2 regions of the Motilibacter peucedani genome follow, and region 1 is predicted to be linked to the other one. Evidence: riboswitches for the same ligand, from Rfam matches in the RefSeq annotation. Region 1 holds a riboswitch; the other holds the start of a gene.
What was found. Region 1 has a riboswitch for S-adenosylmethionine ahead of thrC (threonine synthase). Riboswitches for the same ligand answer to the same signal wherever they lie in the genome.

Region 1 (4,202 bases):
GGTGCCGTCCTTGCGGTAGTTCAGCAGCACGACCTGCGTCGGCTGCTGGGCGTCGATCGCCTCGCGCATGGCGACGATCGCGGCCGGGTCGGTGTCGGGGCCCTGGAGGAAGCGGCAGTTGACCCCGATGACCTCGTCCTCGGTGTAGCCGGTCGTGGCGAGGAAGGCGGGGTTGACCCACACCAGCGGGTTGTCCTCGCGGTGCGGGTCGGTGATGGTGAAGCTCAGCCCGGCCGCCACGAGGGCGCGCCCGCGCACCTCGAACAGCTCGTCGGTGAGCAGGCCCGGGTCGACCGCGAGCAGGATGACCAGCGAGGCGGCCGCCAGGCCGATGACCTCGGGCAGCGGGGCTGCGGTGAGCCACAGGACGCGCGGGGGCGCCCCGTCGCGCGGGCGCTGCACGACCGAGGCGCCGCGCACGGCGGAGCCGGCGGCGGCCTGCGCGAAGGGCCCGTCGTCGTCGAGGCCGGCGCTGAAACCCGCGTCGCGCGCCCACTCCGAGACCGGGAAGGGCAGCACCGAGTCGCACAGCTCGCGCGCGAGGGGGTTGGAGTAGGTGACGGTGCCCGCGTCGGTGTCGAGCACCAGCACGGCGAACGGGATGTCGGAGAGCACGCGCGGCAACCGGCGGCGCCCCTCAGCGCCGGATGCGACCGCCTCGATGCCCAGCCCGTCGGCCTGCGCTGCGAGAGCCTCGATGGGGCCTCTCCTCACTGTCTGCTCGTCCCGCGGCCGGTGCGAGCCCTGTCCGTGTCGGCACCCATAGTGCCAGCCCTTCGGCTCCTGCGAACGCCGAAGGCCCGGCCCCCCGTGAGGGACCGGGCCGTCGGGCGCAGCGGGTCAGACCAGGCGGACCTTGTCGGCCTGCGGGCCCTTGTTGCCCTGCGTGATGTCGAACTCGACGCGCGAGTTCTCCTCGAGGGTCTTGAACCCAGGCATGTCGATCGCGCTGTAGTGGACGAACACGTCCGCGCCCCCGTCGACGGCGATGAAGCCGTAGCCCTTCTCGCCGTTGAACCACTTGACAGTGCCCTGCGCCATTGCGTCTCCCTGTGCCGTGCTGTCGGACCCTCGCACCGTGCGGGTTCCGGGTCGGCAGGACTGTAGTGGTACGGCGCGCTCCGCACCACCACATCGGCAGGACTGCCTGCCTGTGGCGTCAGCCGCCGGCGACCGCCGGGATGACAGAGACGGACGAACCCGGAGGAACCGGGGTCGAGAGACCGTCGGCGAAGCGGACGTCCTCGTCGCCGACGTAGACGTTGACGAAGCGGCGCAGGTTGCCCGCGTCGTCGAGCACGCGGCCCCGGATGCCGGGGTGCGCGGACTCGAGCGCGTCGAGCAGGTCGGAGAGCCGCGCGTCGTCGGCGGTCTCGGCCGTCACCTCGGCGGCACCGCCGGTGTAGGTGCGCAGGATGGTCGGGATGCGGACGCTGACGCTCATGCGAGGCCTGCCTTCTGGAACGCGGAGTACGACGGGTCGATGGTGGCGGTGGGGCCGACGACGGGCGCGACGGCGTCGAGGGTCTTGAGCCCGTCGCCGGTGTTGAGCAGCACGGTCTCGGCGTCGGGGTCGAGCAGGCCGGCGGCCAGCAGCTTGCGGGTCACGGCGACCGTGACGCCGCCCGCGGTCTCGGCGAAGATGCCCTCGGTGCGGGCGAGCAGGCGGATGCCCTCGACGACCTCCTCGTCGGTGACGTCGGCCACCGCGCCGCCGGTGCGCCGCACGACGTCGAGCGCGTAGGGCCCGTCGGCGGGGTTGCCGATCGCGAGCGACTTGGCGATCGTCGCGGGGCGCACGGGCCGGACGACGTCGGCGCCGGCGGCGAAGGCCGCCGAGACCGGCGAGCACCCGGTGGCCTGGGCGCCGAAGACGGCGTAGGGCGTCGGCTCGACCAGCCCGGCGGCGCCGAGCTCGCGGAAGCCCTTGTCGACCTTGGTCAGCAGCGAGCCCGAGGCGACCGGCGAGACGACCTGCTCGGGCAGGTGCCAGCCGAGCTGCTCGGCGATCTCGAAGCCGACCGTCTTGGAGCCCTCGGCGTAGTAGGGCCGCAGGTTGATGTTGACGAAGCCCCACGACTCCTGGTCGGCGGCGACCTCGCTGCACAGGCGGTTGACGTCGTCGTAGGACCCGTCGACCGCGACCAGCGCGCCGCCGTAGACCGCCGTGGTGATGATCTTGCCGTCCTCGAGGTCGCTCGGGACGAAGACGACCGAGCGCAGGCCGGCCCGGGCCGCCGCCGCGGCGACCGCGTTGGCCAGGTTGCCCGTCGAGGCGCAGGCCAGGGTGGTGAAGCCCAGCTCGCGGGCCGCGCTGAGCGCGACCGCCACGACGCGGTCCTTGAACGAGTGGGTCGGGTTGCCCGAGTCGTCCTTGACCCACAGCGACTTCAGGCCGAGCTCGCGGGCCAGGTTGTCGGCGCGCACCAGGCGGGTGAGCCCCGGCTGGAGGCCCGGCGCGGCGGCGACGTCCTCGGGCACGGGGAGGAAGTCCTTGTAGCGCCAGATCGACTGCGGGCCCGCGGCGACCGACTCGCGGGTCACCGGGCGCAGGTCGTAGACGACCTCGAGCGGGCCGAAGCACTCGAGACAGGCGTAGTGGGCGCCGAGCGAGGTGCGGGTGCCGCACTCGCGGCAGGCCAGCGCGACGGCGGGGCCGAAAGGGGCGCGGACCGCAGAGCGGGGTCCAGCAGACGTGAGCGTCATGACGATCGAGGCCTCTCCTCATCTTCCCTGCGGAGTTTCCGCAGGCCGGAGTTGGCACCTACTCCTCGACGGGCCTCGTGCTGACGAAGACGTTCGAGGAGGGTTGCCGGGACGTCGACGGGCCGTTCCCTCAGTCCCTCTGGATGAGCAATGTTCAGTTGTGCCGACCAGGATAGACGATCCGGCCGGGAGCCGTCAGGCCCCCCGGCCGAACCACTGGTCGGGTGCCGGGCCGCCGCGCAGTGCGCCCCAGGTCTGCGGGCCGACGACGCCGTCGACGGCCAGTCCGTGCGCCCGCTGGAAGGCGCGTACCGCCAGCGCGGTCGCCCGGCTGAACTGCTCGGCGGGCGGGAGGCCGAGACGCGTACGCAGCTCGACGACCGCGGGCCCGTGCGAACCGCGCCGGAGCAGCGGCAGCGCGCGCGCCGCGGGCGCGGCGCCCGGGCACACCAGGTCCGAGTCGCGGACGCTGTCGTACCACTGGGCGAGCACCACCGGACCGCCGGAGAAGGAGGCCTCGGTGCACATGGCGAGCGCGGCCGACCGGCCGCGCCGGCCGGCGGTCGCCCAGACGGGCAGCTCGGAGCGCAGCCCGCCGGTGATCTCGCGCCAGCCGGAGAGGTAGGAGTAGAAGCCGACGCCCAGGCCGCGGTCCTGCAGAGCGCGGACGCTGCCCGTGATCACGGCGACGTTGTCGGCGGGCACCTTGGTCCAGGGCTGGTCGCGGCGGTGCTCGACGTCGAGCCAGACCATCGGCACGTCGATCCCGTGCGCGGCCAGCACGCCGGCCGACCACAGCCCCTGCGCGTAGCCCGCGTTCGAGAGCCGGCCGGCGCGCGTCGAGGAGTCGTACGGTCCGGTGGCCCCGGTCGCGCGCAGCTGGGCGGCCGTCGGCATCGCGGCGAAGGTGTAGGCGCCGAGCCGGGCGCCGGTGCGCGCCACGTGCGCGAGCTGGGTGTCGAGGCAGGGGTTCGGCGCGTACGGGCGTCCCTGCGTCAGGCCGACCACCACGAACCCGGCGCCGGCCCCGGGCATCGGCAGCCCGTAGCCCGGCGCGTGCGGGCACTGCGGCCACGACACGTCGCCGCCGTCGCCGGTGGCGGCCTGCGCCCCGGCGGCGTGGAGGGGCAGCAGGGCCAGCACCGCGAGCAGCAGCAGGCCGAGACGACGGGGCACAGCGGGGCTCCTCGGAGGTGCGGGGACGCGGACTCTGCTCCTCCGATCGGTCGACGGAGCCCGGGACTGGAGCCCATCCCGGCTAGTGTTCGCCGGGTGGCTGCGTCCCTGCTCGTCGCGTCCAACCGCGGTCCGCTCTCGTTCCACCTCGACGCCGAGGGGCGGCCGCGGGGGCGCCGGGGCGGCGGCGGGCTGGTCTCGGCGCTCTCGAGCGCCGGGCGCGACACCAGCTCGGCGCTGTGGGTGTGCACCGCGCTGACCGAGGCCGACCGGCAGGCCGTGCAGGGCCGCCCGCGCGGGCGCATCGACGCCGGCGACGA
Region 2 (4,202 bases), on a different contig from region 1:
CTGGCGTCGGTCGTCGCCGGCGGCGGCGGCAACGTCGGGCTCTTCCTGTCGCTCGTGCTGCTGTTCGGGCTCTACGGCGGGGTGCTGCTGCTCGCCGCGCGCGCGATGCTGCACCGCCGGCGCTGGGCGCGCTCGCTCGGGATCCTGTCGCAGCTGATCGCCCTGCTCATGGCGCCGACGGTCCTGGGCGCCGGCGTGTGGGCCGCGGGCGTGCCGATGCTGGTCGTCGCCGCCGTGGCGCTGGTGCTCGTGCTGCTGCCGCAGGTGGGCGGCCGCCTCGACGACGGCGCCCGCCCGTAGCCCTGTCGCACGCCACCGCAGCGAGTGCGGGCCCTCAGTCCTCGGTGAGCAGGCCCTCGCGCAGCTGGGCCAGCGTGCGGGCGAGCAGCCGTGACACGTGCATCTGCGAGATGCCGACCTCGACCGCGATCTCCGACTGGGTCATGCCGCGGAAGAAGCGCAGCAGCAGGATCTTCTGCTCGCGCGGGGGCAGCCGCTCGAGCATCGGCTTGAGCGACTCGCGGTACTCGACGCCCTCGAGCGCCTCGTCGTCGACGCCCAGGGTGTCGACGACCGCCACGGAGTCCTCGTCGCCCTGGTCGCTGGCGTCGAGGGAGAGGGTGGAGTAGGCGTTGGCCGACTCGAGGCCCTCGAGGACCTCCTCGTCGGTGATGCCGAGGTGCTCGGCCAGCTCGTGCACCGTGGGGCTGCGCCCGTTCTTCTGCGACAGCTCGCCGGTGGCCTGGGTGAGGGTGAGGCGCAGCTCCTGCAGGCGCCGGGGCACGCGCACGGCCCAGCCCTTGTCGCGGAAGTGGCGCTTGATCTCGCCGACGATGGTCGGGGTCGCGTAGGTCGAGAACTCGACGCCGCGGAACGGGTCGAAGCGGTCGACCGACTTGATCAGCCCGATCGTGGCGACCTGCACGAGGTCGTCGTAGGGCTCGCCGCGGTTGCGGAAGCGGCGGGCGAGGTGCTCGACGAGCGGCAGGTGCTGCTCGACGAGCGCGTCGCGGACCCGCTTGTGCTCCGGGGTGTCGGCCTCGATGCCGGCGAGGGTGGCGAACAGCGCCTTCGTGCGCTCGCGGTCGACGCCGACGCCCGAGGAGGCGGGGATGACGACGCGTGCCGGCGCCTCGGGGGCGGCCTCGGCCGGCCCGGCGGTCTCGTCGACGAGCTCGACGGTGCCCTCGGGCGACACGACGACCTCGGGACCCGCGACGGGGCCGCCGGTCACGCGCCCACGCCCGCGAGCTGCTCGCGGCGCTTGTGCAGCGAGATCCAGACGGTCAGGCCCTCGCCCACGCCGGCGTCGACCTCGCCGGCCAGCGCGGTGAGCACGGTCCAGGAGAAGGTCTCGCGCTCGGGCAGGCTGCCGCGCGTGGTGGGGGCGCTCACGGTGATGAGCAGCCCGTCGGCCTCGAGCTCGAAGGTGCAGCTGAGGTCGGCGCCCGGGGCGGCCTGCGGCAGGAGCATCGCGCAGGCCTCGTCCACGGCGATGCGGAGGTCCTCGATCTCGTCGAGGGTGAAGTCGAGGCGGGCGGCGAGCCCGGCCGTCGCGGTGCGCAGCACCGAGAGGTAGGCGCTCGACGCGGGCAGCGTGACCTGCACGGCGTCGGAGCTCGTCCCCCACGGTCCCTGCTCGGTCTGCTGGGTCGTCTGCTGCGGGACAGCTGACAGGCCGCTCTCGCTCAACCCGGACTCCTCTGCGGACGCGCACTGCGGACGCGCGGGGCGGGTCCCCGAGCGGCGCTGCCCACGGTACCCCGTGACCGGCGGCCCGCACGCGAGCGCACCGGGGGGCTTCCGCCCGCGCCCGCGCAGGCCTAGCGTGCCGGAGGTGGTCGTCCCGCTCGCCGCCCGGCAGGCCGCGCTCGTCGGCCGGCTGGCGCGCGCCTACGCGGCGCTGCTCGGCGCTGCCGCGGAGGAGCACGACGGCATGCACGTCCGGCACGGGCTCCCGCGCCGCGCCTACCCGCGCGGCGGCGTCACCTGGGGCGACACCTACGTCTGCGGCAGCGCCCCCTGGGCGCGCTCGCCCGAGCGGCTGCGGCACGAGCGGGTGCACGTCGAGCAGTGGCGTACCTACGGGCTGTGGTTCGCTCTGCTCTACCTGCGCGCCGGGCGGGACCCCCTGCACAACCGGTTCGAGATCGAGGCAGGTCTCCACGACGGGGGCTACGTGCGGTGAGCGACGGCGACGGGACCGGCCTCGGCACGGTCGAGGTGGGCGAGCGCGGCATCCGGCTCGGGCAGCTGCTCAAGCTGGCCGGGCTCGTCGACACGGGCGGCGAGGCCAAGCTGGCGGTCGAGCAGGGGCGGGTGCGGGTCAACGGCGCGGTCGAGACGCGGCGCGGCGCCCAGCTCGCGGCCGGTGACACCGTCGAGTGCGACGGCCGCTCGGTGCGCCTGGCCTGATCCGCGCCCGGCCTGGCGCCCGGGGACGGGCGACGCCTGTGGCATCCTTGGCGGAGGTCATGAGCGCCAGCGACAAGCCCCGGCTCGCTGGCCGGCAACCCTCCGCCACGGTGGGGTGCTCCGGGTGACGACCAGGCGGGCCGCGCAGGGCGGTCGGCAAGCGTGGTCCTCGGGACGTCCCGAGCGCCAGAGGGCTGGAGCGGAGCGCACAGTGAGCCGGAGCGCACAGTGACCGGGGCCGAGCGGTCGGCCTCGACGGCCAGCGACGTCGCGGTGGCCCGGGCCGCGGCGGGCGAGGCCGCCGACGTCCTGCTGGCTCTGAGGGCGACCTACCCCGACGCGCCCGACCTGCGCGACCGCGGCGACCGCGCCGCCCACGAGACGATCGTCGAGCTGCTGGCGCGGCTGCGCCCCGGTGACGCCGTGCTCTCCGAGGAGGGCGTCGACGACCCGGCCCGGCTGTCCGCGCGCCGCGTGTGGATCGTCGACCCGCTCGACGGCACCCGCGAGTTCGGCGAGGCGGGCCGTCCCGACTGGGCCGTGCACGTCGCGCTCTGGCAGGACGGCGAGCTCACCGACGCCGCCGTCGCGCTCCCGGGCCTCGGCACCGTGCTGGCCACCGACGACGTGCCCCCTCCGCCGCCGCGCGACGGCAGGGCCGCCCCGCGCTTCGCGGTCAGCCGCACCCGCGCGACAGCGCTGGTCACGGGCGTCGCCGAAGCGCTCGGCGGCGAGCTGGTGCCGCTCGGCTCGGCGGGCTACAAGGCCGCCGCCGTCGTCCGCGGCGAGGTGGACGCCTACGTGCACACCGGCGGGCAGTACGAGTGGGACAGCGCCGCGCCCGTCGCCGTCGCCCGCGCGGCAGGGCTGCACACCAGCCGCGTCGACGGCTCGCCGCTCCTCTACAACCAGGCCGACGTGTCGCTGCCCGACCTGGTGGTGTGCCGCGCCGAGCTCGCCGACGACGTGCTGGCCGCCATCGCGCGGCTCTCGCAGCAGTCCGACGACGCAGGGAAGGAGACGATCGCGCGATGACGGTCCCCGGGTCCGCGCACGACTACCGCCTCAGCCAGCTCCAGTCGCTCGAGGCGGAGTCGATCCACATCTTCCGCGAGGTCGTCGCGGAGCTCGAGCGCCCGGTGCTGCTCTTCTCCGGCGGCAAGGACTCGATCGTCATGCTCCGCCTGGCCGAGAAGGCGTTCTGGCCGGCGCGCATCCCCTTCCCGGTGATGCACGTCGACACCGGGCTCAACTTCCCCGAGGTGCTCGAGTTCCGCGACCGCCGGGCCCAGGAGCTCGGCGTCCAGCTGCTGGTCGCCTCCGTGCCCGACGCGATCGAGCGCGGCACCGTGCGCGAGGAGCCCAACGGCTCGCGCAACCGCATCCAGACGCCGGTGCTCCTCGAGGCCGTCGAGAAGCACCGCTTCACCGCGCTGTTCGGCGGGGCCCGCCGCGACGAGGAGAAGGCGCGCGCCAAGGAGCGGGTGTTCTCCTTCCGCGACGACTTCGGCCAGTGGGACCCCAAGAACCAGCGCCCCGAGCTCTGGAACCTCTACAACGGGCGCATCCACCTCGGCGAGTCGATCCGCGTCTTCCCGCTGTCCAACTGGACCGAGCTCGACATCTGGTCCTACATCGCGGCCGAGCAGATCGACATCCCGGCGCTCTACCTCGCCCACGAGCGCGAGGTGGTCGAGCGCGACGGCATGCTCTACGCCGTCAACGAGTTCGTCGTCCCCCGCGAGGGCGAGACGGTGACGACCGAGCGCGTGCGCTACCGCACGATG

Region 2: linked by a shared signal. The riboswitch ahead of CLV35_RS14085 (3'(2'),5'-bisphosphate nucleotidase CysQ) and the one ahead of thrC (threonine synthase) in region 1 are both predicted to bind S-adenosylmethionine.

The regions. Positions count from the first base shown of each region.
Region 1 is NZ_RBWV01000016.1:51,127-55,328, reverse strand. Features, by position in the region: gene CLV35_RS17910 (SpoIIE family protein phosphatase) at 1-714, opposite strand, end outside; gene CLV35_RS17905 (cold-shock protein) at 841-1,041, opposite strand; gene CLV35_RS17900 (ubiquitin-like small modifier protein 1) at 1,160-1,444, opposite strand; gene thrC (threonine synthase) at 1,441-2,706, opposite strand; SAM riboswitch class I at 2,722-2,856, opposite strand; gene CLV35_RS20640 (peptidoglycan-binding protein) at 2,902-3,882, opposite strand; gene CLV35_RS17885 (alpha,alpha-trehalose-phosphate synthase (UDP-forming)) at 3,979-4,202, shown strand, end outside.
Region 2 is NZ_RBWV01000013.1:209,298-213,499, forward strand. Features, by position in the region: gene CLV35_RS14060 (hypothetical protein) at 1-300, shown strand, start outside; gene CLV35_RS14065 (RNA polymerase sigma factor SigF) at 335-1,282, opposite strand; gene CLV35_RS14070 (ATP-binding protein) at 1,231-1,608, opposite strand; gene CLV35_RS14075 (hypothetical protein) at 1,838-2,188, shown strand; gene CLV35_RS14080 (RNA-binding S4 domain-containing protein) at 2,185-2,415, shown strand; SAM riboswitch class IV at 2,471-2,584, shown strand; gene CLV35_RS14085 (3'(2'),5'-bisphosphate nucleotidase CysQ) at 2,644-3,450, shown strand; gene cysD (sulfate adenylyltransferase subunit CysD) at 3,447-4,202, shown strand, end outside.